DNA from 3 places in the Moritella viscosa genome. Region 1 is predicted to be linked to each of the others. Evidence: predicted binding sites of a transcription regulator. Region 1 holds the regulator's gene; each other region holds the start of a gene.
What was found. The regulator MetJ, encoded in region 1, represses methionine synthesis genes. The targets are predictions, from matches to a motif close to TAGACGTCTAGACGTCTA.
Positions count from the first base shown of each region.

Region 2: the regulator MetJ is predicted to act here: its motif matches at 2,809-2,826, upstream of metK (methionine adenosyltransferase).
Region 3: the regulator MetJ is predicted to act here: its motif matches at 7,823-7,840, upstream of metB (cystathionine gamma-synthase).

Region 1 is NZ_FPLG01000090.1:21,345-31,470, reverse strand. It holds gene rpmE (50S ribosomal protein L31) at 70-282, shown strand; gene BT797_RS13120 (malic enzyme-like NAD(P)-binding protein) at 690-1,931, shown strand; gene BT797_RS13115 (RNA-binding S4 domain-containing protein) at 2,038-2,670, shown strand; gene metJ (met regulon transcriptional regulator MetJ) at 2,809-3,135, opposite strand; gene BT797_RS13105 (bifunctional aspartate kinase/homoserine dehydrogenase II) at 3,312-5,735, shown strand; gene metF (methylenetetrahydrofolate reductase) at 5,879-6,766, shown strand; gene ppc (phosphoenolpyruvate carboxylase) at 6,864-9,494, opposite strand; gene argE (acetylornithine deacetylase) at 9,653-10,126, opposite strand, start outside.
Region 2 is NZ_FPLG01000054.1:113,271-123,396, reverse strand. It holds gene BT797_RS09595 (endonuclease I family protein) at 1-397, opposite strand, end outside; gene BT797_RS09590 (hypothetical protein) at 613-843, opposite strand; gene BT797_RS09585 (SprT family zinc-dependent metalloprotease) at 993-1,508, opposite strand; gene metK (methionine adenosyltransferase) at 1,594-2,745, opposite strand; gene BT797_RS09575 (YfaZ family outer membrane protein) at 3,000-3,602, shown strand; gene clcA (H(+)/Cl(-) exchange transporter ClcA) at 3,681-5,090, opposite strand; gene tkt (transketolase) at 5,554-7,542, shown strand; gene panD (aspartate 1-decarboxylase) at 7,701-8,081, opposite strand; gene panC (pantoate--beta-alanine ligase) at 8,257-9,108, opposite strand; gene panB (3-methyl-2-oxobutanoate hydroxymethyltransferase) at 9,213-10,007, opposite strand; gene folK (2-amino-4-hydroxy-6-hydroxymethyldihydropteridine diphosphokinase) at 10,026-10,126, opposite strand, start outside.
Region 3 is NZ_FPLG01000020.1:18,823-28,948, forward strand. It holds gene BT797_RS03285 (LysR family transcriptional regulator) at 1-619, shown strand, start outside; gene BT797_RS03290 (LysE family translocator) at 719-1,327, shown strand; gene BT797_RS03295 (MFS transporter) at 1,346-2,566, opposite strand; gene BT797_RS03300 (LysR family transcriptional regulator) at 2,706-3,584, shown strand; gene BT797_RS03305 (AraC family transcriptional regulator) at 3,659-4,504, shown strand; gene BT797_RS03310 (AzlC family ABC transporter permease) at 4,549-5,277, shown strand; gene BT797_RS03315 (AzlD domain-containing protein) at 5,279-5,602, shown strand; gene BT797_RS03320 (GNAT family N-acetyltransferase) at 5,701-6,222, shown strand; gene BT797_RS03325 (VirK/YbjX family protein) at 6,258-7,196, opposite strand; gene BT797_RS24500 (chlorhexidine efflux transporter) at 7,503-7,625, shown strand; gene metB (cystathionine gamma-synthase) at 7,909-9,075, shown strand; gene yqfB (N(4)-acetylcytidine aminohydrolase) at 9,176-9,514, shown strand; gene BT797_RS24680 (zinc-binding dehydrogenase) at 9,497-9,595, opposite strand; cobalamin riboswitch at 9,902-10,041, shown strand.

The DNA.
Region 1 (10,126 bases):
AAAAATTCTATAACTTTATGTGGTGTCTGGCAGTGTTTCAGATGGCGACATAACTAAATTGAGGTTTCTATGAAACAAGGTATCCACCCAGAATATGCTTCTATGGAAGCAAAATGTTCATGCGGTAACATTTTCGCTGTTGGTTCAACTCGCGGTAAAAACATCACGCTAGACGTATGTTCAAACTGTCACCCATTCTACACTGGTAAGCAACGTAATGTTGATACTGGCGGTCGTGTTGATAAGTTCAACAAGCGTTTTGGCGCTCTTGCTGCAAAATAAGAATTGTATTTATACAATTTGTTGTAGTGAATCAAAAAGGTACCTTAGGGTGCCTTTTTTTATACCTGAAAAACAGTTTGAAACATTTATCAAACTTAGATTTAACTTAAGTGCTTTCGTTTGGATAAAAATGTTCTTCTAAAGTTCGCAAATTATATAAAAATAAACACTTCGTACCAGTGTAAAGGTAGAATAAACAACTTAAATTAATGTAGAATCATGGTAACAATATTATTAGCTCATTTAGCTCAGTGTAAAATAAAAGTGACCTGTGTTAAATTAAAGTTAAATATTTGGCGTTACATTCGATTATTATTTTAATTCCCCCAACGTTGTTTCTCACACCTTGTTATTCTTGAATTAAGGGGGGTGAGTTATGTGCATTCATTTCATTCAGGATATTGTGTATGTCAGACCTTAGACAGCAAGCATTGGATTACCATGCGAACCCTAAACCAGGCAAAATTGCTATTCAACTTACTACGTCAGCAGAAACCGCTGATGATCTTTCTTTAGCATATAGTCCAGGTGTCGCAGAACCAGTGCGTGAAATTGCTGCTAACCCTGATGATGCTTATAAATATACGGCCAAAGGCAACTTAGTGGCGGTGATCACTAATGGTACTGCGATTTTAGGTCTCGGTAATTTAGGTCCACTGGCTTCAAAGCCGGTAATGGAAGGTAAAGCACTACTATTTAAGCGCTTTGCAGATATCGATTCGATTGATATTGAAGTGAAACACCGTACGACAGAAGAATTTATTGATACAGTTGCCAATATTGCCGATACATTCGGTGGTATTAATCTCGAAGATATTAAGGCGCCAGAATGCTTTGAAATTGAAAAAGCGTTAATTTCGCGTTGTCAGATCCCGGTATTCCATGACGATCAGCACGGCACCGCAATCGTAACAGCTGCAGGTATGATTAACGCGCTAGACATTCAAGGTAAAAACATCGCGGAAGCTGTTATTGTTTGTATGGGCGCTGGCGCAGCAGCGATCGCTTGTATGGAATTATTAATTTCATGTGGTGCACAACGTGAAAAAATCTACATGTTAGACCGTAAAGGTGTGATTCACACTCGTCGTGATGACATTAACGAATATAAACAGCATTTTGCTAATAATACCGATAAGCGTACGTTACAAGATGCGATTAACGGCGCCGACGTATTTGTTGGTGTATCAGGTCCAAACGTATTGGCTGCTGACGATGTGAAATTGATGGCTGATAATCCAATTATTTTTGCATGTTCGAATCCTGATCCAGAGATTAAACCTGAGTTAGCGCATGCGGCACGTCAAGATTTGATCATGGCAACTGGTCGTTCTGATTATCCAAACCAAGTTAATAATGTATTGTGCTTCCCATTCATTTTCCGTGGTGCATTAGATGCACGCGCAAGTGTGATTAATGAAGCAATGAAAGTGGCGGCAGTACATGCAATTCGTGAAATTGCCAAAGAAGAAGTGCCACAGTCAGTATTAGCTGCGTCTGGTGCAACATCATTAGAGTTTGGTAAAGAGTACATTATTCCAAAACCAATGGATCCACGCTTATTACCACGCGTTGCACGCGCTGTTGCACTAGCAGCGGTTGAAACGGGTGTATCACGTATAGAATTACCTGAAAATTACATGCTGTAAATTTATTAGATAATTCTAACAAACGCCAAGGTCTTTCCTTGGCGTTTGCATTTTTGCGCTTATACTTGTATAAAGAGCCGCTATATTGCCCACATTTAAGGTTTCCATGTCTGAAGAATACGAAATTGAAGTCATCCCTGTTGTTGTTTCTGAAGAACCAATTGAATTATATAAAATTTTAAAAATTGAGAACCTAGTGACCTCGGGCAGTGAAGCAAAAAACCATATTGCTAACGGTTATGTGTATGTAAACGGTGAAGTTGAAACTCGTAAACGTAAAAAAATTATGTTTGGTGACATCATCGGTTTTGATGGCGAAGCGTATCAGGTTATGTCTGCTGAAGAGTTGGCATCATATGATGACGCTGATTACGCGGAAACTGATGATGGCGAAAATTTTCCTGAAGATGAATTTGTTGACCCGGCTGCTTTAGAGTCAGACTCTGTGGCTGCATACATGGCAGAACATGAACTGACTGAAGACGATTTCATTGCTAATGATGCAATGACAAGCACTGATGTTGAAACTGATGAATCTGATCTACAGGTTGTAGAGAATAGCGTAGAAGAAGTTGCTGCTGCTAAGCCTGTGGTTGAAAGTATTGCAGCGGATACTTGGGAGCAGCCTGAAAAGAAGAAAAAGAAAAAAGCTGCAGAAAAACAAACGCAAACAGCAAAAGTGGCGGAGCCTAAAAAAGTGGAAAAGAAAAGAGGCCGTGCTGCACCTTTTAGTTTTTAGGGCTTAATTACTATATTCTGGCTTTGAATTTATTAATAGACTGCATTGAGATCTGGAATACAGACTGTTGAAATCAAAAAAGGCACTCCTTTCATAAAGGAGTGCCTTTTTTATAACTGCTTCGCTACTATTTATCTATTAATCATCTTGTTCTAAATAATCATCAATATTAATACCGAGTGTTAACATCTGTGCTCGAGCTTCTTCAGGGATACTGTCTGGTTTGTCTTTTGTTAAATCTTCGTCCGCTGGTAACGGTTGACCTGTGTAAGCATGTAAAAATGCCTCACACAATAACTCACTGTTGGTTGCATGGCGTTGATTATTAATCTGACGGCGAGTTCTTTCATCTGTCAGTACTTTCAATACTTTCAAAGGAATTGAAACAGTAATTTTCTTAACCTGCTCACTCTTTTTCCCATGTTCTGCATAGGGGCTAATATACTCGCCGTTCCACTTCGTCATTTTTGACCTTTGCGTAAATTATTATTTATGAATAAGTAATAAGTCTACCTTTGAATTTGATTATTGGCAATCAGTATGTAAAGAGCTCTAGACGTCTATTGACCTGTTGTAGGCTAATGGTGTATGTTTTTAGTTACTGGTAATACATTAATTCGATATTAAGTTCGGGAGAACGCATGGACGCAATTAAGCGCAGTATTCATAAATTTGGTGGCAGTAGTTTAGCTGATGCTACCTGTTATCGTCGAGTATTGACGATCATTAGTCAACACACCAAAGCACGCGATCTTATTGTAGTTTCTGCCGCGGGTAAGACCACCAACCAATTATTAGAGTTATTACAATTGGCCGAAGATGGTGATCAAGCTGCGTCGGAGCGTCTTATTGCGACGAGCGAGTATCAAATTAAGTTAATTGCAGAACTATTAGAAGGTGACTTATGTGCACAACTCACTTCTGCACTACAAGATGATATTCATACCATAGGCCATCTATTAGAAACTAGCCTTGATGTGTATGTTAAAAGTCAAATTTTAGCGCATGGAGAGATGTGGTCTGCACGATTATTAGCGGCTTTGCTGAGTCAAAGTGAGCTACCAGCCAATGATTTAGATTCTCGCTTATTTTTAACCACTGAATTAGCTGCGCAACCTGTGGTTGATGAAATTGTGTCTCGCCACAAGTTAGCATCGTGTTTAGCGACGCTGAATAATCGCGTTGTTGTGACCGGTTTTATTGCTGCTGATACACAACAGCGTACTGTGACATTAGGGCGCAATGGCTCTGATTATTCTGCGACATTGTTAGCTGCGTTAGTGGATGCTGAGCAAACCACCATTTGGAGTGATGTTGCGGGGATATTTAGTGCCGATCCTCGTCGCGTAAAAGATGCTGAACTGCAAACCAAGTTATCACTTGATGAAGCCGCTGAGCTAGCACGTTTAGGTTCACCCGTATTACATGCGCGTACACTACAACCTGTTGCCGAGAGTAAACAGCATGTTCAGTTACGCTGCAGTTATACTCCTGATGAAGGTTCAACCCAGATCCACCGTCGTTTACCAAAAGGTAAAGGGGCGAAAATTGTTACCTCGATTGATGACTTGCATTTAGTGGATGTTGAGTTTAATCATGTTGTTGATTACCAACAACAATATAATCAGTTAATTACATTGTTAGCGCAGCAGCAACTATCACCAATCTGTATTAAACGGCGTCCGACGGATCATATAGTTAGATTAGGTTATACTGCTGAAATTGTTGAGTTTGTACTTGCTGCATTAGCAATATATAAACAGCAACAATCTAACGTAATGGCCGTTGAGCATGTAAGTGGTTTTTGTATGGTGGCGTTAGTGGGTTCTGGTGTAACGGATAATGCTTTGCAATCACATCTGTTTTATCAATTAATTTCAGAGCACACTCTGATATTTGTACAGACAGGTGAAAACCATTTAAGTATCAGTGCCGTTCTGCAGAAAGTGGTGTTAGAGCCGTTATTGAAAGAGCTGCATACAGCGTTATTTAAGCAGCCAAGGCGCATTGGTGTTGTGCTGTTTGGTAAAGGAAATATCGGTGCCGGTTGGCTATCTTTGTTTGCGGAGCAAATGCATAAAGTACCTGAGCAACAAAATGTCGAACTGTGCTTATGCGGTGTGTATGGTTCACAGGGCGGGGTATTAGATTTCAATGGTCTGGATGCTGTGACAGTACTTGATAATTTTCAACCTGAATCGTTTGTCTGGGAACAGTTATTATCTAACCTCGCACTGCACCCGTTTGATGAATTGGTGATTATCGATATTACGGCCAGTGAAGCCATCAGCTATTATTATCCTGAATTTGCTCAACATGGTTTCCACCTGATTTCCGCAAATAAATTCGCAGGCGCAGCGAGTAGTGAGTTTTATAATCGGGTTAAGCAAAGCTTTAGTGATAATGAAAGCTACTGGTTATATAATGCCACGGTCGGTGCTGGATTACCGATCCAATCATCTATGGGGATGCTGCAACACAGTGGTGATCAAGTGACTGCTGTTAGCGGTATTTTCTCTGGTACCTTATCTTGGTTGTTTCAACAATATAATGGTGAAATTGCGTTCTCGGAATTAGTGGAACAAGCTTGGCATCAAGGGCTAACGGAACCTGACCCTCGTGAAGATTTATCGGGTAAGGACGTGCAGCGAAAACTGCTTATCTTAAGCCGTGAAGCGGGTTATGACATGGAGCTTAGTGATATAAAATTAGAGTCATTGGTATCTAAAGCTCTAATGGAATTTAAAGTTGATGAGTTTCTAGAGCATTGCGAAGAACTAGATGAAAAAATATTGCGTATGTTTAATAAAGCTAAAAAGCAGGGCTTAGTATTACGCTATGTCGCTAGTTTTAGTCGCAAAGAAGGGGCGCAGGTTGGGTTAGAGTTCTTAGAACCAACCCATCCATTTGCGAACTTATTACCGTGCGATAATATTTTTTCAATTAATAGCCATTGGTATCGTCATAACCCATTAGTGATCCAAGGTCCTGGTGCTGGTAGAGATGTTACTGCGGGTGCTATTCAATCAGACCTGTTCCAATTATGTAAGCTGTTCGCACGTTAATTTTTACATTTTCGCCTGTCGAAAACCAATGCGCATATAATTCATGTTTAAGATGAATTATGTGCGTTGACTTTATCCATCAAACTTGTGATTATTAAGACGTATAGCGGTATGGACGTCTAAGCATCTTAAGGGATATGAGTATGAGTTTTCACAATGCACAAAATATTGAAGTATTAAATCAAAGCGTTTCTGAATTGGGACGTGATATTAACGTTTCATTTGAATTTTTCCCGCCAAACTCTGAAGCAATGACGTCTACCTTATGGGAATCGATTAATCGCCTCAAAGCGTTAGACCCTAAATTTGTGTCAGTGACATACGGTGCAAATTCCGGTACACGTGATCGTACTCATGACATTATCAAACAAATTAAGCATGAAACGGGTTTAGTTGCTGCGCCACACCTCACTTGTATTGACGCTAATCGCCAAGAATTAAAGCAGATTGCAAAGGATTATTGGGATAACGGTATTCGTAATATCGTGGCTTTACGTGGTGATTTACCAACTGGATTGAATCAGCCTGATATGTATGCGGCTGACTTAGTTGCTTTATTAAAAGAGGTAAATGATTTTGATATTTCAGTTGCTGCCTATCCAGAAGTTCACCCGGAAGCAAAAAATGCGCAAGCAGATTTGCTCGCGCTAAAAGATAAGATTGATGCCGGTGCTGATCGTGCTATTTCACAGTTCTTTTTTGATACTGAGAGTTTTTTACGCTTCCGAGACCGTTGTGCGGCAGTCGGTATTAATAAAGAGATCGTGCCGGGTATTTTACCGGTATCAAATTATAAAACCTTATGTAAGTTTTCAAAACTGACCAATGTAAAAGTGCCTAATTGGATGCACAGCCAGTTTGAAGGTTTAGATAATGATCAAGCTACACGTAATCTGGTTGGCGCAAGTATCGCTATTGATCAAGTGAAAGTATTGTCGCGCGAAGGGGTGAAGGACTTTCATTTCTATACGTTAAACCGCGCTGATTTAACGTATGCTATTTGTCATACTCTGGGTGTACGTCCAAGGTAGTAAACGATACTGCTGTGAGCTTATATGAGAATTAAAAATGCCGACGATGATGTCGGCATTTTATTATCTACTCATTAGCTGATAACTAAATTGAAAGTTAACCGGTATTACGCATACCTGCTGCAACACCAGCGATACTTACCATTAAGGCTTGTTCGATATCAGGATTCACTTCTTCACAGCTACGTGCGCGGCTTAATAGCTCTGCTTGTAGGATGTTCAGGGGATCTGTATACGGGTTACGTAACTCAATTGACTTTTTACTCCAAGGTTGGGCATCAAGTAATTGCGTGTCAGGTGTTAAACCTAAGATCAATTCAGTTGCTAATGCCAAACTTGCACGTAGTTCTTTACCTAAATGCCATAAATCTTCAGTCACTAGACATTGGTCATAATATTCCGCTAACCAAGCATCAGCTTTCAAAAATACCATTTCGAACATTTCAATACGAGTATTAAAGAACGGCCATTGTTGCTGCATTTCTTGCAGTGTCTCACGCTGACCTGAATCGAGCATGTTTTTGAATGCTGCGGTACAACCTAACCAAGCGGGTAACATCAAGCGGTTTTGTGTCCATGCAAAGATCCAAGGGATGGCACGTAAGCTTTCTACACCACCGTTTGGTTTACGTTTTGCTGGACGGCTACCGAGTGGCAGTTTACCTAATTCTAACTCAGGCGTTGCAGAGCGGAAATAAGGTACGAATTTTTCATGACCCTGGATATATGAGCGATATTCTTCACATGAATCCGCAGACATTTGATCCATTGCATCACGCCAAGCTTGTTCTGGTGCTGGCGGCGGTAGTAAATTAGCTTCTAAAATTGCACTGGTGTAGAGGTTTAAGCTTTGTTCTGCAACATTGGCAAGACCAAACTTAAAGCGGATCATTTCACCTTGCTCTGTTACGCGTAAACCACCTTTTAGTGACCCCGGAGGTTGTGATAATAAAGCTGCATGTGCAGGCGCACCACCACGACCGATGCTACCACCACGTCCATGGAATAAAGTCAGCTTAATTTCTTCTTGCTCACAAATATTAACTAAGGCTTCCTGCGAGCGATATTGCGCCCAAGACGCGGCAATTACACCAGCATCTTTTGCAGAATCAGAATAACCGATCATGATGTACTGATGACCATTGATGTAGTTTTTATACCAATCAATCGCTAACAGACTTGCTGTTACTGTTCCTGCGTTATTTAAATCGTCTAATGTTTCGAATAATGGCGCAACAGGTAGACGGAATGGACAACCTGTTTCTTTTAATAGTAATTGCACTGCTAATACATCAGAGGCTTTACGTGCCATTGAAATGATGTAAATGCCCAGTGCTTCTGGATCTTGTTTTGCCACAGTGTGACAAGTATCAAGTACTTCTTTCACATCAGCAGACGGTTGCCAGCATTGTGGGATCAGGGGGCGCTTGTTATTAAGCTCTTGTAATAAGAACGCTTGTTTATCTTGTTCGCTCCATTGTGCGTAGTCTCCAAGACCCAAGTAACGGGTTACTTCGGCGATCACATCTGTATGACGATCACTGTCTTGGCGGATATCAAGTTTTACTAAACTCACACCGAAACATTCAACGCGGCGAATAGTATCGAGTAATGCACCTTGGGCAATAACGCGCATACCACAGGCATTAAGTGAGTTATAGCAAGCTAACAATGGCTCACGTAACTGTGCTGTTGTGGTGATGATGTCACGGCTTTCTGTGTATTCGCCTTTTAACTGTGCAGTTAAGCTCGCTAATGTTTCTGTTAACTCACTACGTAACTTTTTCAGTAACACACGGTATGGTTCATGACTTTCACCGACGAATGCACGTAATGTGTCATTACAGTCATTCATTGATAATTCACTGGTGAGATGCTTTACATCTTTAAGGAACAAGTGAATCGCCATCCAGCGACTGGTTAATAGTACTTCTTCGGTGACCGTTGAAGTCACAAACGGATTACCGTCGCGATCTCCGCCCATCCAAGAGGTAAATTTAACGGGTGAAGCGTCAATAGGTAATTGGTAATCTAAGCGGTCTTGTAAGCGTTTATCAAGACTGCGTAAGAAATTTGGTACTGCATCCCATAATGAATTTTCTACTACTGCAAAGCCCCATTTAGCTTCATCGACAGGCGTTGGGCGTACTGTTCTGATCTCGTTGGTGTGCCAAGCTTGTGATACCAATTGTTCGATACGCGTCATGAAGACATCACGTTCTTTGCTGCTTAATTCAGTAAGTTCTAACTGGCTAAGGCATTTATTAATCGCGCCATGCTTATGGATTAGGGTACGACGGGTAATTTCAGTTGGATGAGCAGTCAGTACTAAATCGATCTTAAGGTTTTTAACCGCAGAAAGTACATCTTCTTCACTGATTTCAGAGTTATTTAGTTTAGCAAAGAGTTCATCGATAGAGTCTGGCACGCAAGTGTTATCTGCACAATTACGTGAAGTGGTGTGGAACTGCTCAGCAATGTTAGCCAGATTTAAGAATTGGCTAAATGCACGCGCTACTGGTAATAGCTCATCATCAGAGAGGCTACGCAGTACGGTGAGTAATTGTGCACGGTCTTTATCATTACCTGCACGGGATGATTTTGCTAGTTGACGAATGGTTTCAATCTTATCTAAGAACTCTTCTCCAAGATGATCCTTGATTGTATTCCCTAGTACTTGGCCCAATAAGCCGACATTACTTCGTAACGCTGCATATTTATCTGACATACATAATCCTTCAATTCAGTGATGTAATACGGCAACAACTATTATCGTTATGTGTGTAAAATAACTATATTTAGTGACATTCGTCAATGAAATCGTGTAATTAATGCGATTAATTGTGATATCGGGTGTAATTTTACTACAAAATGATAATTCTTTAGTTAGTTTTTACATGTTTCTTCAATCAGTTTTTGGATAATCGCCTGTGTTGGTTTAATTGCGGATAAATCTAAATATTCATCAGGTTGATGGGCTTGATTAATACTCCCTGGCCCCATGACGATAGTGTCACATCCAAGTTGTTGAATAAATGGTGCTTCGGTACAATAATTCACAGGTATAACGTCTTCACCTGTGAGTTTTTCAGCTAATTTAATCAACGTTGAATCAGCATCGCACGCATAAGCTGGGATCGGTTCATGCAGATGGTAAACATCTACAGCACCAGGCCATTGCTTTTGGATTGGTAGTAATGCTTGGTTAAGCAGCATGAACAGTTCATCGGGACTTACGCCTGGAATAGGGCGCATGTCGATGTGTAATTCACAACTGCCACAGATGCGGTTTGGGCTGTCACCACCGTGTACATGGCCAAAATTAAGTGTGGGTTGTGGAATAACAAAATGATCGCAGGC
Region 2 (10,126 bases), on a different contig from region 1:
GCATATAACGATAAGCGATATTTACTTTTTCAGCACAACGTCGGCCTTTAAAATTTTTACCTTTACTATTCACACATGCACTATTTCCTTCTCGCCATTCACTGAAATTACGACCGAAGTTCTCTGCAGGAACGACGTGTTCCCATTCCAATTTAGTTTGGCGTTTCACATGCTTTTTCGAAGTAAACCCATTATGGTCGGTGATCTTCTTTTTACTATTGAAATCAGCGTGGCAGTAGATTGTGCGTCTAGGTACATCGGTATATACCTGCCGTTCAAGCATTTTTTTGGCTTTATTAAAGGATTGGTTTTTTTGATTGCCATTGTCGGAAGCATTAGAAAAAAAAGGAAATAATAATGTGGTTGATATAACTATGGTACCGAATTGTTTTAACATTACAGACTGCTCCAATGTAATAATTCAGCATTGTAGCACAGCTTAGAATAGACGGTAGAATAGTAAAATAACCTTAATTAACGGAGTATTAACTGTGAATAGGATTGTTAAAAATGCGTGTAATATAAAAGAAGTGTTACTGTTGAACTAGAGAGGGGAGTTTAGATATAAAAAAAGAGCAGAAGATAGCAACTGCTCTCTAGATATCGAAGTGGTTAGTTTGCGCGAGAAGCGGCGTAACGTACTGCGATATCTGAATCCGTAAGCATTTTTTCTTTTAACACACCGGACTTTGCCATGAAAATTCGTTGAGAGATAGATAAAGCACTCAGATCAAGAGTTCGGGCGATTTGCTCCGCTTGATTTTTGTTACGCTTTAAAACTGCAGCTATCAGTTTTTCCATTTCATAATCGGTAGATCTTGCAGTATCTAACGTTTGAGTCATAACCTTGTTCCCTATCACAATGGTATGTATTGAGTTATTTTATCTGATGAATTCAGATAAATACACCTGTATACGTCAATTTTTCAGATAATTATTAAACAAGTTGTCACATCTATAGTTTTGTTTAATCGATTGTTATTAAATATAATTCAATGTTTTATGATTAAACTTTGTTTGCAATAACGACACATATATTTGACGTTATCACGAACTATTTTATTATGGCGACGAATTGTTAGTAAGTGTTCTGTACAGTGACAAGCATAGGTAAAAGTTTTGCCTTTCACAGTCGAAACATCATATTGGTGTGTGGTTTTGGCTGCGAGATCAAATATTTGATTCATAACTTGCTGCCATTCTTTACCGTGCGGTTTAGTACGCCCATACATTTGATAAACCAATAGGTGTGCAACTTCATGTGGAACTGTATGCGCAATAAAATGCTGATGATTTTCTTGTAACAAAATGGGATTAAAGCGTAATTCATTCGTTTGTAATCGTGCACTACCCGCGGCTTTACCACGCTGATTAAATTTAATTTGTGGACGAGGAAAAGTACGGTTTAAACGTTGTTCAGCTTGCTGATAACTGCTTGTTATCTTAGCTAATACTCGTTTTTCTAGCATTGTTGGTGTTAGGTCTATTTGCTGTAAATCGTCAGGCATTATCATCATCTATAAAAAAGGCGCTTTGGTTATGTTACCAAAAGCGCCTCTTTGTAATCAACTGCTAGCTAAAAGCTAATATTGATTAAAGACCTGCTGCATCACGTAGGATTTCAGCTTTATCTGTTGCTTCCCAAGAGAATTCTTTACGACCGAAGTGACCATAAGCAGCTGTATTTTGGTAAATAGGGCGCTTAAGATCTAGCATTTCAATTAAACCGTGTGGACGTAATTCGAAATGTTCACGCACAAGTTTAACGAGTAGCTCTTCGCTTACTTTACCTGTTCCGAATGTTTCAACAGAGATTGATGTTGGTTCTGCAACACCAATTGCGTAAGAAACTTGGATTTCACAACGGTCAGCTAGGCCTGCAGCTACGATATTTTTCGCTACATAACGTGCTGCGTATGCTGCACTACGGTCAACTTTTGATGGATCTTTACCAGAGAATGCACCACCACCGTGACGCGCCATACCACCGTATGTATCAACGATAATTTTACGACCAGTTAAACCACAGTCACCTACTGGACCACCGATAACGAAACGACCAGTTGGGTTAATAAAGAATTTAGTTTCTTTAGTTAACCATTGTTCAGGTAGTACTGGCTTGATGATTGTTTCCATCACAGCTTCTACTAAATCTGCTTGTTTGATATCTTCAGAATGTTGAGTTGAAAGTACAACTGCATCGATACCAACAATTTTGCCATCATTATAAGCAAATGTAATTTGGCTTTTTGCATCAGGGCGTAACCAAGGAAGAGTTCCACTTTTACGTACTTCAGCTTGGCGTTTAACCAGCTTGTGTGAGTAAGTAATCGGAGCAGGCATTAATTCTTCAGTTTCATTGTTTGCATAACCAAACATTAAACCTTGATCACCAGCGCCTTGCTCTAGTGGATCATCACGGTCAACACCTTGGTTGATGTCTGGAGATTGTTTACCAATTGTGTTTAATACAGCACAAGAGTCGGCGTCAAACCCCATTTCGGAGTTGATGTAACCGATGTCACGAACTGTTTTACGAGTGATTTCTTCGATATCAACCCAAGCGTCAGTCGTGACTTCACCACCAACCATAACCATACCGGTTTTAACATAAGTCTCGCAGGCTACGCGTGCTTTTGGGTCTTGAGCGATGATTGCATCAAGTACAGCATCGGAGATTTGGTCTGCAATTTTATCAGGATGACCTTCTGATACTGACTCAGAGGTAAACAAGTGTTTAGCCATGGTTTTAATTCTCTCTTAATTTAAACACAACCGACGTGATTTACGTTCATATGTGTAGAAGTTTTAACATCTAGACGGCTATTCTAAACTATTTTACCTGTATTAAGATAGTCCTTAGATCATATTAATTTTGCAAATATGTTTAAAAGTACTATTTAAAGAGAATTTTTGTCTATGTATATATGTAATAAATAGTCAATATGAAGTAGCATAGGACGAAAGTATTAAAAGTATGAAGTGGCGGGATTTTTTCAATGAGAAAAATTATTCGCTCACTATCATTAAATGTAACTACCACTCTTGCTATTGGGAATAATAAAGTGTCATTGAAAAAATCATTAGTCATCACTGCCGGGTTACTTGTTAGCTTTAGTAGTGCAGCATCAAACATCTCACTTGCCTTCAATAACGATAATATTATTTTGGGTTATGATCTTGAAATGAAAGAAGCGCTAAAGTTAAAAGGTGACTTCCTACAGACTATCGACAATGGTTATACCCTAGATACGGGCCTTTATGCATTTCAAGATGTTGGTTCAACTTTCTTTGAGCTAGGTGCGAAAGGCATGAGAATGGATAACGATAATGGCGATGGTTATGCATTAGCATTTGGTGGCTTAGGTGGTTTACGTCTAACTGAAGAATTTAGCTTAGAAGCTGAATTTCATTTTAGTCCAGAAATTTTAGCGTTTGGTGATACAGAGAACTACACGCAATGGATCGTTCGTGCAGATTATGCTTTGATGCCAACTGCGCATTTCTTTGTTGAATATAATCATACAACGGTTGAATATAAGAAGATGCCGAATGAGCGTTTAACAAGTGATATATTATTTGGCTTGGAATGGGTATTCTAAGACGCTTATAGACTTAGTTAATATCATGAAAAAAGCACCTAATTAGGGTGCTTTTTTGTTTCTGGTTAAAATAAGACGTTAACTTGTTGGAGACCGTGTTGCTGTTATAGCGTTATCTTCTGCTGCAGGTTCTTTAGGTAATGACAGCTTCAATAATTCTGCATAAAGTGGCTTACCACCGAGTGCTTGTGCGACAAACGTTGCACCAAGACAAGTGATAAGTAAAGGCAGAATTAACTCATAGCTATCAGTCATTTCAACCACTAATACAATACCTGTCACTGGCGCTCTGACTGTAGCGGCAAATAACGCCCCCATTCCTGCTATCGCATATACGGTTGGTTCGGCTACGAAACTGGGAAATAGCTCGGCCGCAATAACGCCATAAGCAAGACCAAATAAAGTGCCTAGCGTTAACATCGGGGTAAATACACCACCAGGTGCGCCCGAAGCAAAGCAAGCGATAGTACCGAATAGGCGGATAACAAATAAGCCGACTAAAATAGCCCAAGTACTTGGTTCTTGAATCATCCTAACCATTAAATCTCTGCCGTTACCAGCCATGTCAGGTACGAATGATTGTAATAGGGCGAACAGGCTACCAAAGAATACACCGGTAAGAATAATACGGTGCATTTTATTATTCTGTTTACGTTTTAATAATTTTGTACTGTTTATAATCCAGCGGTTGAAGTACACGCCAATAACACCAAAAATGGATCCTAATAAAAGAAATAGCCAAAGTGATGTCAGCGGTGGCACATCAAAATGCATGATAGGCATAACGGCTTCTTGACCATGAAAAGCACGCATGACAATAGTGGCAACAGCTGCTGCGAGAGTCACACATTTTATCGATGTCATATTGTAGCGAAAGTGTGGACGCATTTCTTCGATAACAAATAAAATTCCGGCAAGTGGTGCATTAAATGCGGCTGCTAGTCCAGCCGCGGCACCTGCAGCAACAAGGATATGAGTAGCGTTGGTATAACGCTTTGCTGTATCTGCAAACATACGCCCAATCGTGCCACCGATTTGAATCGATGGACCTGCACGACCAAAAATCATACCTGAGCCAATAGCTAATGTACCTGCGATAAATTTAACCGGCAATAAGCGACGCCAGCGAATGCCATACATACCATCAAGCGCACCTTCGATATGGGTAATACCACTGCCTGATGCTTCGGGGGCGAAGCGTAATGTGAGCCAAAATGAAAAACCAACCATGGCGCCACTGAGTATCATGATTAACAATATATTGAGGCTTGGTGGCAATACTAAAGGATTAAATATTTGTAATCGCTGGGCGTCAGTCCATAGTACTGCTGCTTCAAATAATGCAATGATTAAGCCTGTCATCCCGCCTACAAGTGCAGATATAATAGGTAGCACAATGTAGTCGTGTTTGGCAGAAAGTAATTTTGGGCTTGTACGGTGTTTACGCAGTGCAGTTTTAAAAAATTTTAAATTAGGTGATTTTGCCATTCTCATGTGCCGTCTGATACTGTGAAAAGAGTGCAAATAAGCTCGTGTCGAGTAATAACCATTAGCAATACATAACGGCATAAGTTGCGTTATTTATGATCATTGTCTGATCGTTTTATGCTAAGTTCGTTGTGGAGAATGAATGCAGAAACAGTATAACGAATAAACAGCTCCGATAGTATTTCTTTTTAGTTAGGTATCATAAAAATAATTCCGATTAAAAATTATTATTTATGTACAAGGCTCACATTCTTGTGAATAAAACTACAGTGTAAAATTCATTTGAGTGTTAACATGCTTTCATTCGAAGGTGACTGGGGTTTGTCTAGAACGTTAATACCCCGACCTGAACCTAAAATTCGATAAATCTAAATAAACTAAAAAAACTTGTTATACATAAGATAATTTTATGACAATATAACAGCTTAAAAGTATTTTAAATTAATCTCAGCAGGAGCAAACTATGCCATCTCGTCAAGAGCTAGCGAACGCGATTCGTGCCCTAAGTATGGACGCAGTTCAACAAGCAAATTCAGGCCATCCAGGCGCACCAATGGGCATGGCAGATATTGCCGAAGTATTATGGCGTAAGAACCTTAACCACAACCCAGCAAATCCAAACTGGGTTGACCGTGATCGATTTATTCTTTCAAACGGTCATGGCTCAATGCTTATTTACTCACTGCTACACCTAACAGGCTATGCATTACCAATTGAAGAATTGAAAAACTTCCGTCAATTACATTCAAAAACACCTGGTCACCCAGAATACGGTTACGCGCCTGGCATTGAGACGACAACTGGTCCACTAGGCCAAGGTATTACTAACGCTGTTGGTATGGCAATTGCTGAAAAAACATTAGCAGCGCAGTTCAACAAACCAGAACATGAAATTGTTGATCACTTCACTTATTCTTTCTTAGGCGATGGCTGTCTAATGGAAGGTATCTCACATGAAGCATGTTCACTTGCTGGCACATTAGGGCTAGGTAAACTAGTTGCGTTCTGGGATGACAATGGTATTTCAATTGACGGTGAAGTTGATGGCTGGTTCACTGACGATACAGTGAAACGTTTTGAAGCTTATGGCTGGCATGTTATTTCTGTTGATGGTCATAACAGTGATGAAATCCAAGCGGCAATCGAAGCATCTAAAGCTGAAACATCACGTCCAAGCCTTATCTGTTGTAAAACAGTGATCGGTTTCGGTTCACCAAACAAAGAAGGTACGCATGACTGTCATGGTGCTCCTCTAGGTGACGCAGAAATTATTGCTACACGTGAAAAATTAGGTTGGAAACACCCTGCATTCGAAATTCCTGCAGATATCTATTCTGAATGGGATGCTAATGAAGCTGGCGCACAAGCTGAAGCTGAATGGAATGAAAAATTTGCTGCATATGAAGCTGCATACCCTGAACTAGCTGCAGAATACGCACGTCGTACTTCTGGCGAGTTACCAGCTGATTGGGAAGCTAAAACGTCTGACTACATCAAACAGCTACAAGCTGATTCTGCAAAAGTAGCAACACGTAAAGCATCACAAAACTGTATTGAAGAATTCGGCGCAATGTTACCTGAGTTACTTGGTGGTTCTGCTGATTTAGCGCCATCTAACTTAACGATGTGGTCAGGTACTAAAGCAATCACTGCAGATGATGCGTCAGGTAACTACCTGCATTACGGTGTACGTGAGTTCGGTATGACGGCAATCATTAATGGTATGTCTTTACACGGTGGCTTCACGGCTTACGGTGCTACATTCTTAATGTTCATGGAATATGCGCGTAATGCAATGCGTATGGCTGCATTGATGAAAGTGCAAAACATCCAAGTTTACACACATGATTCAATTGGCTTAGGTGAAGATGGTCCAACTCACCAACCAGTAGAACAAGTTGCAAGCTTACGTATGACGCCTAATATGAGCGCATGGCGTCCATGTGATTCTGTTGAATCAGCAGTTGCCTGGAAACACGCAATTGAACGTAAAGATGGTCCTACAGCATTAATCTTCAGTCGCCAAGGTCTAACACCTATGCCGCGTACTGATGCACAGTTAGCTAACGTTGCTAAAGGTGGTTACACGCTAGTAGATTGTGATGGTAAACCAGAACTTATTCTTATCTCTACAGGTTCTGAAGTTGAACTTTGTACTAAAGCGGCTGCAGAACTTACTGCAAAAGGTCGTAAGGTACGTGTTGTATCTATGCCTGCTACAGACGTATTTGATAAGCAAGATGCTGCATACCGTGAATCTGTTCTACCGTCTGACGTTGTTAAACGTGTTGCTGTTGAAGCGGGTATCGCTGACTTCTGGCACAAATATACTGGTTTTAACGGTACTATTATCGGTATGACTACATTCGGTGAATCAGCACCTGCTGAGCAACTGTTTGAAATGTTCGGTTTTACTGTTGCAAACGTAGTTGCAGCTGCAGAAGCACTTTAATTTAAATACCGTGTGCAGCTGGCACACTACTTTTAATTAGAGTAACGAAAAAAGAGCGCTTAGGTGCTCTTTTTTATTTGTTGTGATTGGGACTAAATTATAGACACAAAAAAACCAGCATGACGCTGGTTTTTCACTATTCCGTATCGGTTTGCGAACTAGGCAACCTGTACTGGAATATCGCTACTTGTACGAACGATGTCATTAACTTGATCAAGATAAACAAGCGAAGGTTTGTGTTGTTTCGCTTCTTCATTGTCCATACGTACGTATGCACAGATAATGATGCGATCACCGACAGCTGCTTTACGTGCTGCTGCGCCGTTCACTGAAATGATTTTCGAACCGCGTTCACCAGCGATAGCGTAAGTCGAAAAGCGCTCACCATTATCAATGTTATAGATATCGATTGCTTCATACTCTAGGATCCCTGACGCATCAAGCATATCTTGATCGATTGCGCATGAACCTTCGTAGTTTAATTCTGCATGTGTTACACGCGCTTGGTGTAATTTACCTTTTAGCATTGTGGTTTGCATTGTTCTAAAACCCATTCCATTAATAGTTTATGAATATACCCAAGGTGTCGATTGTTCATCTTGGAGTCACTTAGGTATACATATATACCGTACAAAATATGTACCGGCGTCCATAGTAGCGTATTTGTTTAATTAGCGCAATTGTACTAGTTGTTAGGTAAAATTGCGCTAATCGTTAGCGTAATTTAATCACTTTATTATCGATTAAACGTGCCTTTCCTAAGAATGCTGCCATTAAAACAACGGCTTGCTGACTGTTTGTAGTGAGACTAGCTAAAGTATCGGCATCAACTATATCAATCGCGTCGGTCTTAAAACCAGCTGCATTAAGCTGTGCGGTGGCTTGCGTGACTAATGCTTTGTTTGCTTGTTCATCAACAGAAACTTGATCTGCAATTGTCTGCATTACATCTGCTAAGAGTGGTGCAACAATACGTTCTTCAGCAGTTAACAGACCATTACGAGAGCTCATCGCCAAGCCTGACTCTTCACGTACAGTCGGTACGCCAACAATTTGAATCGGCATTGCAAGATCGTCGACCATATGACGAATTAACGCTAATTGTTGGAAATCTTTTTCACCAAATAAAGCCACATCAGGTTGTACTAAATTAAATAGTTTAGCCACTATCGTCGATACACCGTTGAAATGACCCGGACGATGCGCGCCTTCAAGTACTTCAGAAATACCTGGTACTTGAATGAACGTTTGTGATGCTAAGCCGTGTGGGTATATGAGTTCAGGTGTTGGCGTAAATACTAAATCGGTATCAACACTTTGTAATGCGCGGCAATCTTGGTCTAATGTGCGAGGATAAGCGGCTAAATCGGCAGCTTGGTTAAACTGCATTGGATTAACAAATATACTGACTACAACACGGTCTGCGTATTTTTGCGCTTCTTTAACAAGGGCTAAATGACCATCATGTAAATTACCCATCGTCGGTACAAACGCGGTGGATAGGCCAAGACGACGCCAAGCGATAACCTGTTCTCTAAGAACATCAATATTTGCAATAATATCCATATATGAATTACCTAATAAAATTGGTAGGGAATGTTGAAAAAGGGGGGCATGCGAATTTGAACCATTTGCTTATAGCCCCCTATCAATTTAAGAGTGCATGTGAATTATGAGAACATGTGCTCATCGGCAGGGAAAGTCTGTGCAGCAACTTCATCAATATAAGCGATAACCGCTTTACGCATATCGCCTGTTTCGGCTAAAAAGTTTTTTGAAAATTTAGGTACAAAGCCTTTCGAAATGCCGAAAGCATCGTGCATTACTAAGATTTGACCATCTGTATCGCGGCCAGCACCAATACCAATAACGGGGATAGTTAAGGCTTCGGAAATTCGTTTTGCCAACGGTGCTGGGATACACTCTACAACTAATAGTTGGATACCCGCGGCTTGCAATGAAAGTGCGTGTTCAACCATTTCATCCGCTTTATCTTGTGCTCGGCCTTGTACTTTAAAACCGCCAAAAACGTGGACTGATTGTGGTGTTAAACCAAGATGACCGCACACAGGGATACCGCGTTCAGTCAGTGCTGCAACACTCTCAACTAACCATTCACCACCTTCAACTTTAACCATGTTTGCACCTGCTTGCATCAGGGTTGTCGCATTGGTCAAGGTTTGTTCTTTGGTTGCATAACTCATAAATGGCATATCTGCGATAACCAGTGAGTTGGTCGCACCTGCACGCACACAGCGGGTATGATAAGCAATATCTGTAACAGTGACGGGTAGCGTATCACTGTGGCCTTGCAGTACCATGCCCATCGAGTCGCCAACTAATAATACTGGTACTCCGGCTTCGTCAAATAATGCAGAAAAACTCGCATCATAAGCGGTAATACTGGCAAACTTTTGTCCTGCTTGTTTCATTTTAAGCAGTTTAGATACGGTAACTTTGCTCATTGGAAATCCTTGTTCACATTACTCTATGTTTTGATAAATAGCTAAGCCATTACGAGGACAGGCCTCAAGTAAGGCTGACAATGCTTGACCACAAGGTAATTGCAATTGTGGTGCTATTT
Region 3 (10,126 bases), on a different contig from region 1:
ACCGTCAATATGTTGTGAGCTTGCAGTCAATGCCGCTAGTACTAGTGTTGAATATCAATTGTGGCATAAAGACAAGTTAACCGAGTTGGCTGACATGCCGCTGGATCTGGTTAGTACTATTACGGAGCTTGTGCCTGAGAACTTACATGGGAAAAGTATTGGCGAAGATCAGTTGGTGATTGTATGTCGCCGTCAGTACCCTTTGTGTTTGAGTGATGACTTATCGGTGACTGAGTATATCAATGCGAAGCATGTATTGATCAGTGGTGGTGGCGATAAAGACAGCCCCGTTGATTTGGCCTTATCGGTACTGGGTGAGCAGCGTCAGGTTTTTGCATCGGTACCCTTCTTTCAATCGGCGATTGAGCTGTTATTAAAAACTGATACCTTATTGACGACGCCACTACACATTGCGGCTGATTTTGCACAAACATACGATCTTCGGATCATGCGACTTCCCATCGCGCTTAAACCGCAGCAATATTACCTGTTATGGCATGCGAAACACCATCAAGATCCAGAGCATACTTGGTTCAGGGAATTATGTTTTCCCTTTTTAAAAAATCACCTTGAACGTACTAAAACCCTAGGAATGAAATTAATTCATGATAGTAAGTAATAAATGCAATTTTAACTCATGCTTTGGTTGTATTAATATGAGTGTAAATAAGGGCAACTGATTAACCTTATATAACAGTGTAATAAACGAGGAGTTGGAATGGAATTAACTGCGTGGATGTCTTTAGCGCTGATTTGTGTGATGGGGGCTATGACGCCGGGTCCGAGTCTGGCGGTGGTGTTAAAGCATACTATCTCGGGTGGTCGTGTTAATGGTGTTGCCGCCAGTATTGCTCATGGTGTGGGTGTTGGTGTGTATGCCACGTTAACTGTGATTGGCTTAGCTATCGTGATCCAACAAACGCCTTGGTTATTTAATGTGATCAAATATGCGGGCGTTGCTATGCTACTGCGTTTGGCTTACAAGGCGTTAACCTCAAAACCTGCATTGGATGATGTGGAGCAGCAAGAGGAAACGGTGACTTTAAAAGGGAGTATCGTACAGGGTTTTATGATCGCGTTTCTGAATCCAAAATTAGCGATTTTCTTTTTAGCCTTATTTGGTCAATTTGTCGAAGCGGATGCGGGGTGGTTACAAAATCTGATCATGGTGGGTACAGTATTTAGTATTGATACCTTGTGGTATTGCATCATTGCGATTGTATTATCGCAGTCGTCATTGCTTGCTAAATTAAAAAATAATGTACACAAAATTGATAAGGTAACTGGTGTGGTCTTACTGGCAGTAGCAGCACGAGTTGCAATCTAGTTTTACTGAAATCGATAATCACGCCTGACAAGACTCAAGTTCGTTATTCGTGGCTATGATTGGATTGCGGGAAACCCATTTAAGTGCAAAGACCAAGCTTAGCATCATGGTATAAATGATACTTGTTGCAGCAAGTACCGCCCACCATCCCTCTATTTGCCAACAGTAAATAAGAATAAAGCCACCGACACTACCGCCAGAATAGTACATGACAAGATATAGTGCGGTCGCTGTTGATTTCCCCTGAGTTGCGCTGCGCCCGATATGGCTATAAGCAAGAGCATGAATAAAGAATGCGCCAGCGCTTAATACTAATAAACCGATAATGATTGTCAGCATCGTTTGCAGCGATAGGATGATGAGTCCGACCAAGCTAATGCCGATCCCGAGTAATAGCCCGCTGAATAAGGAGTTGTTATGCATCCAACGTCCACTTAATCTTGCTGATAATGTGCCGCTGAGATAACACAGGAACATCAGTGATAATAAACTGGCGGGTAAGGAGATAGGCGCGGCAGATAATTTAAATCCCATCACTGAAAAAATATTAATGAATACCGAAAAATTGAGTCCTCCAATCAACATAGCAAAAATCAGATTCGGGTTTTTAATATGCCTGACTATTTGTATTACATGATGTTGTAATCTACCTTGTCGGGCGATAAAGTGGCGTTGTTTTAATATTAGTGGGAATATAATGAGCAGTGCTATGCCACTGAGTATCGACATCGTAAGTGTCGTCCACTGTAAGCCGATTATATCGGTCATGACGCCGCCGTATATACGACCAATAATACCGCCTAAAGTATTGGCACTGATGTAACCGCCAATTGCGATCAACATTGCTGGTGGCTCTAACTCTTCTGCCATATAGGCCACTGCCACGGCAATAAATCCTGCCAGAGCAATGCCAAGTGCTGCACGCAGTAATATTAATGTGTGTAGATCTGCGCTAATAAACATTAAAAAATTAATACAGGGGATCAGTATTAAACTGCAACGCATGATTGGTCTGCGACCAATAATTTCAGATAAGATTGCCCAAGGCAGCAGTGATAAGGCGATAGCTAAGGAAGTGCTCGAAAATAACCAGTTAACTTGTAATTCGGTGGCATTAAACTTAACCATGAAATACGGCAGTAGAGGCTGAAAATAGTACAAATTGCAAAACACCAAAAATGAACCTAGTCCAAGCCCTAGGGTTACTTTTTTATAATCTTGAGAGTGCAGTGCAATCATTGATCTGTCCTGGAAATAGCGAAGGTAATGGCATGTTCTGCTTTATTAGAGTCATGCAGTACTAACAATGCTTATAGATTAGCGATCTAATGCTAATATGAAAAATATATAAATATCATGGGAGGTATCTATTTTAGTTATGCTTAATTCTAAAATACTACATTATTTTGCCACTATTGTTGCACAGGGCAGTTATACCAAAGCGGCTGAGCATCTTGGTATTGCGCAGTCGGCGTTGAGTATTGCCATGCGTAAATTTGAAGACCAAATAGGTATGCCATTATTAATTCGCAGCAGCAAAGGCGTGGTTGTGACTAAAGAAGGGGAAGTCTTACTTGTCCACAGTAAAGATATTCTTACTCGTATTACAGATGCTGAAACTGCATTAAATGATTTGCGGGGTTTGGATCAAGGTGAGGTGAGTATTGGTATTCCGGGGATGATGGGCTCGTATTTCTTTCCCGAAATCTTAATGGCCTTCAAGTTTAAGTACCCTCATTTAAACTTAAGCATTGTCGAAGCGGGTACGCAAACGATTAAAGAAAAGTTACTCTCTGGTGAATTAGATTTGGGAGTTATTGTCGATGACCATGTGCCTGAAAGTTTGCACGTTCAGTATTTGATTCGTCCACAAATGGTGGCTGCTGTAGGAAAAAATCATGCCTTGGCAGATGCTAGGTCGGTAACCTATGCCGATTTTTTTACCCATGAATTAGTTATGTTTAAGGCGGGTTATTTTCATCGAGAAGTGATTGATGGTCTGTGTAAAGCGAATAATATGACCGCCAATTACTCTTTTGAAACAAACCTGATCACCATGATCCTTAATATTGTTAAAAATGAATTTGCTATTACGGCATTACTGGAGTTAGTCACAGATCAAGAAGAGGACGTTAAAGGTATACCGTTTGATCCACCGATTTATTTGGATCTCGCACTTGCGTGGCGTAAAGATGGATATTTGTCTTTGGCTAATCGACGCTTTGTTGAATTTACTCTTGCGCAGGTGAGTGAGTAGAAAATTAACGATAACTTCAAAAATATGAGCAATATTGTACTATAAAATAATACACCAATAGGATGAGTAATAAGATGTCTCAAATCAGCAAGGAAAAAGCTGAATTTAAAATTGTAGATGCCCTTAACGGGTTGGAAGTTGTGGATGCTGATTATCAAGAACAGACATTTTCCAAACACGTACATGAAGGTTATACGATAGGTGTCATAGATAAAGGTGCGCAACGATTTGACCGCAGTGGGAACACACATATAGCGGATGAAAACTCGATTATTTTTGTGAATGCCGATGATGTTCATACGGGGGAGTCTGCGACTCAGGAAGGTTGGCGGTACCGGGCTATGTATCCTCATCCGTCACATTTTGAGAGTATGACGAATGATCTTTATGATGGTCTGTTTAACGCGCCTTATTTTAATCATGCCGTGGTTAAAGACCCACAGTTATCAGCGCAATTAAGACTACTCTTTGCTCAAATAGACAGTAATGCCTCAAAATTACTCATTGAAACAATTTTATATAGCACCATGATGAATATGACTCTTCGTCATTCATCGATGAAAAATACACTTGGAGATATATCGGGTAGTAAGCAGAGATTATTGTTAGTAAAAGAATATCTTGATGCGCATCCTGAAGAGGATGTATCATTACTAACGCTTGCCACTATGGCTGGATTAAGTCAGTTTCATTTCATTCGACAATTCAAAAAAATGTTTCATATTGCCCCTCATGGTTACCAGATTCAGGTTCGTTTGAAGAAGGCTAAGGCTTTGTTAATACTTGGTGTGAAGCCCGTGCAAGTGGCGGCTGATTGTGGCTTTCACGATCAGAGCCATCTCAATCGACACTTTAAAAAAGCAATGGGTACGTCGCCGAGTAAATTTCAAAAACAAGCAGTTTTGTACAAGATGCTTTAGCATTTTAATTTTAAGCTACTTCTAAATATTGAAGGAGTTTACTTATGCTAAATGAAACTGATGTCGCCTGTAACCTTGTAACAAGACCGATAACAAGCGATGTGAAAACAATTAATCGAGCGGTGATAGATATTATGCCGCTGGCACTGGCAACTGTACCTTGGGGGATTTTATGTGGTTCGCTAGCGATTAAAATTGGACTGACGGCTATCCAAACTCAGTTAATGTCGTTACTGGTTTTTGCTGGCGCTGCACAACTCGCCAGTATTACTATTATGGGGGCAGGGGGAGCCATCTCATCTATTTTCTCATCTACTTTTGTGATCAGTTCTCGTCACCTTTTGTATTCAGCCGTGTTTAGAGAGCATGTTCGGCAGCGTTCTTTTTTATCACGAAGTTGTATTGCCTTTTTTCTCACGGATGAAATGTTTGCAGTGACTTGTGCTTATATCGAAAAACATAAGACCTTTTCTGCACTATATGCGGTAAGTGCTGGTATTACGTTTTATGTTGTTTGGAATGCCTCTACGTTCGCAGGTATTGTTGCGGGGCAATACATTCCGAACCTAGAAAATTTAGGGTTAGAGTTTGCGATCGCCGCGACCTTTATTGCCATCGTTATCCCGTCAATTAAAGATTCATCAATACTTATTGCTGTCATTGTGAGTGGCTTTAGTGCCTTAGTATTATCCATTTATATACCTGATTCAGCACTTATTATTGCAACTATTTGTGGCATGTTAGCGGGCTATTTCACCTCAATTAAGGAGTAACATGATGGATCATTTTGGGCTAGTGTTAGGTGGGATGGCATGTATTACATTTTCATGTCGGTATTTGTTTTTATCTCGCAGTGTTTCATTTGAATTAAGCCGAAGAATAAAGCGTGCACTAAGCTTTACAGCCCCCGCTGTATTAACCGCAATGTGGGTGCCGATTGTATTTCTAGGCCATCAAAGCAGTGAGATGGCATTTTTTAATAGTGCCTTTTTATATGCGGGTCTGTTGACCGTGTTATTAAGTTTAAAGATAAAGAATACGTTAGCTGTGGTTTTTATAGGTATGTGTGCTTTTATGATATTTAGATTTACTTTATAAAATATGTAATTAGGTTTACTTTGTAAAAGTATCATCTGGAATATATGATATTGGCCTAGTTAGGCTGTTAAATCGCATTATGTGGTAAAGGGAGTAATATGCAGATCACGACTCAACGTTTAAGTATGCGTCAAATAACGGAACAAGATTGGCCGTTATTTTTACGTTTACATACAGAATCGCGTGTGATTGAAAAATGTTTTGATCAACTAAGTGACGATGATATTCGTGTTAAATTTGAATCACGTTTACCTAATTGGTCTGTTACTTCTGGTGCTTGGTTATGTTTGGTGATCACTGATGTTGAAACCAATACGGCGGTTGGTATCACGGGTTTTGATTATGATGGCCGATCTGCAGAAGTCGGTTATCTGTTATTACCGGAATACTTTGGTCTGGGTTATGCTACTGAGTCATTGCTTGGGGTTATCGCTTGGGCAATGCGCGTGCACCTTATCTCAGTCTTTCAAGGTATTGTCACTGAAGGTAATAGTATTTCAGAAAGGCTATTGGTGAAGTGCGGTTTTCAGCTTAACGAAGTGATACCACAAGCGTATAATATAGGTGGGATATTGTATGCGGACCGAATTTATAAACTGAATACAGGTTCACACGCTTAATGTTGTGAGCCTGTATTTAGCTGTTGATTATGTACTTAGGCAGCTTGATCGCCTTGTGTTATTGGATTCACTAGCCAAGGCGCTAAATTTTTCGTCATTTCTATTTCTGTGTCATCGAGCCATTGGTATCGCTTAGTGTACATTTTACGTTTATTTTTTTTCAATGTCAGTGGATCTTTTCGTGGGGTAAACACTGACAAGCCAAACATGTATGGGTCTAGTTTTTTTGCTTCAAACTCCTCCCACAAACCATCATAATCAAAGGTTACCGAGTTTCGTTTAGAGCCTATATAGCGTATTGCTTGGTAGATATGACCTTTATTGGAAATCGCTTTTACTTCACTGATCCCTAAAATACGGGACAGCATTAATGCTATTTCAACCAATAATGATTTAGTGCGTAACCCATGTAATGATTTGGTTAACTCTTTAATCAGCGTATGGCGATCTTCTACTAAATCACGAGGACCTTGCAACATACCAATATGCATTGTTTTAGTATGTGTGCCAGAAATATTACAGGATAAAGCGTAGATACTTTGGTTTTTATCGTTAACTAAACGGATGCCGATTCCACCTTCTCGACTTGTGCCTTTATGCAACTGAATTCGATATGTTTGTTCGCTTAAGCTTTTGAACTTTAAGATTGTAACACCTTCACCCGAAATAACTGCACTCGCGTGTTTTCCAAAAGTATCATCAATAAACTGGTAATGCTGAGTTAAGTGTTCAATACGATCCGTACTTGACCAATTAACACAAAGATAAGGTTTTAGCGGTTTTTCTATTATCTCGGGGGTGGATTTTAATATTGCTTTTAAGTTTTCACGGGAAAAAAGAATCGCCATCGCATTGACAGCTTTGCTGTTTGTTACGGCCCAAAAATAGAATCGCCCTTTTTTTTGTATTTTTCTTATCCCTTTTGCATTAGGGTAAATCAGATCGGCGAAGTCAAAGATGTTAGTTGTAGACATCGATTTTTTATTCCTAGTAAAACCAACACATATAGGATGATTTATATTTTAAGTTTAAGAATATATTTTTATTCGATGGGTATCGCTTTGTTATAACGAAATCATCGAGAGTGGTTAACGGTGTATATGCTGAGTTGATGTAAATATATAGTCGTATTAACCAATAAAATATCTTTATGAATAAAATTATACTAAAGATGGCATTTTTCATTAAGAGAGAATTTGTAAGAGTTTGTAAGAATTCCTTAAAGGAGTAGTTGCGATATTATATATGTATCAGGAAATCAGATGGAAACTAACTTTTAGTTGTGGTTTTTAGACCTAAGTTTATGGGATGCGTTTGTGCTTGATATGGTAGTGTTCTATTTATTTTACGCTTATGGCTATAACTTAGTGTTCGACAAGCTATTTTCAGTGCCGACGAGCTAAAAATTTCTTAAAATAAGTGTAAAACACTCGCCATTCTATCAACTACGGAGTGGCGGGCAAAATTGCTCCTATTATTTATTGTGAGCAGTGCTTCTCAAGAGTTCCCACTAAAGTACATTTCAAACCTGATGTGAATGATGGTTATTTCACTTATGTTAAAAACATCTTGACCAAAATATGTAGAAGGCTTAGTGTTATGGCTGTCTAGAGGTTTAGCTGTCTAGCCATCTTCGTGGTTGTTGGGTATAATTATGACCACTGTTGTCGAATACGAGGGAAAAGTATGTCAAATGCCAAGATAAAAAATATCACTACAGCGGCAGTGAGAGCAGGAATAAATACCGATGAGCATCATGGTGCTGTCGTTGCTCCCATTCATTTATCAAGCACTTATTCATTAAAAGGTTTTAATGATAAACGTTCGTTTGACTACTCTCGTACGGGAAACCCAACGAGAGCAACGTTTGCACAAGCCGTTGCTGATTTAGAGCAAGGTAGCGTAGGCATTGTTACCAGTACCGGTATGTCAGCTGTGCATCTTCTATGTCAATTGTTGTCCACTGACGATCTAGTGGTTATTCCTCATGATTGTTATGGCGGTAGTTTCCGTTTATTTACCCATTTAGCTAAACGTGGTCAATTCAAATTAATTGTTGTTAATCAAAATGACCACGTCGCATTGGCTAAAGCGTTAGCTGAAAAACCTAAATTAGTGCTACTTGAAAGCCCAAGTAACCCATTGCTACGCTTAGTTGATATTGAGGTGGTTACTAAAGCGTGTCACGAGGTTGGTGCCTTAGTTGCGGTAGATAACACTTTCCTTTCCCCTGCATTGCAACAACCGTTAGGGCTCGGTGCTGATATTGTTTTTCATTCTACGACTAAATACATTAATGGCCACAGTGATGTGGTTGGTGGTGTTTTAGTGACTAAAGAGCAAGCCCTTGGTGAAAAGCTAGCTTGGTGGGCAAACTGCATTGGTATTACAGGTAGTGCTTTTGATAGCTTTTTAGCGTTACGGGGCCTAAAAACGTTACCTATTCGGATGAAGCAACACCAAGAAAATGCTTTGAAAGTGGCGAAATTTTTAAAATCTAACCATGCTATTGATACCGTGTATTTTCCTGGTTTTGAAGATCATCCTGGCCATGATATCGCTAAAAAGCAGCAGGCGGGTTTTGGCGCAATGTTAAGTTTTGATGTTAAAGGTGGCGAAGCGGAAGTGAAAAAATTATTTGCTAATCTAGAGTTGTTTACGTTAGCGCAGTCATTAGGTGGCGTAGAAAGTCTTATCTCTCATCCTGCAACCATGACTCATGCTGGCATGGAAGAAAGTGATCGCCTCGCAGCTGGTATTACAAATTCGCTAGTAAGAATTTCTGTTGGTATTGAAGATATAAATGATATTTTAGCTGACTTAGAAAATGGTTTAGCTAAGAGTCAACAATAGTAGATAATAGGGTGATAGCAATCACACTATTCTAATGGGGTCGTGCTGGATAGGAAATAGGATATAATGCCTATCCTTTATCTTTATAATAGAAGCCCGTATGACACAACCAACCACCATGACCTTCTTTGAACGCTTTGAAACCGACATTCTTAGCGGTAAAAAAACCATTACCATTCGTGATGCATCTGAAAGTAACTATGTCCCGGGTTCGATAGTGACGGTTTCTACGTTAGAAAGTGGACGTGAATTTTGTCAGCTATCGATTCTCTCCGTAGAACCTATTTTATTTTCTGAGTTATCTGATTTCCATGCTGAGCAAGAAAACATGACATTAGCAGTGCTTAAAGGTGTGATCCAAGATATTTATCCCGGTATTAAGCAGCTATATGTTGTGTCTTATGCACTTGTTGGTGAGGCCTTAATCGATAATTTGTAACACGATCTTACCGCGCACGCGTTGTGATTCACTGAGTGCATGTGCTTGCTTAACATCTTCGAGTGGAAATATCTTATCTATGTCTTGGCACTTACGTAATGATCGTGATCCAGCGTTGCTATGGTTAAGATCACTGGTATTACAAGTATTGCAGACGCACTTACATCCTCGATTAGAATCTGTGTTGTAAGGATCTTTAACTGAATTAATTTTTTATGCTTATTATAATGAGCTTTATATTTTCATTTTTTGTTTTATTTATTCTAAACAGTAACTTTAAGTTAAATTATAGCTCTGAATTTTATCGTTATAGTGAATTGTTATTCTGATTTGACTGTGTTGTATGTTCTCGCCTTTAAATTGACGGCAATGAAAAAAATGTGTAGCTTCCTCGCTTGTTCTTCTGGTGCTGAGTTTTGTTTAAATTTAGCAGGGAAGTTGGTGCAAATCCAACGCTGCCCCCGCAACGGTAATTGAATGTTTTATTATTCATAAGTCCGGAGACCGACCTTAAGAATTTAAGAATAACATGAACAAGCGGAGGGCTTGGGCAAGCGGTTATTAACTACATATTCTAGTTATATTTTTCATATTCTAGTTATATTTGACCTC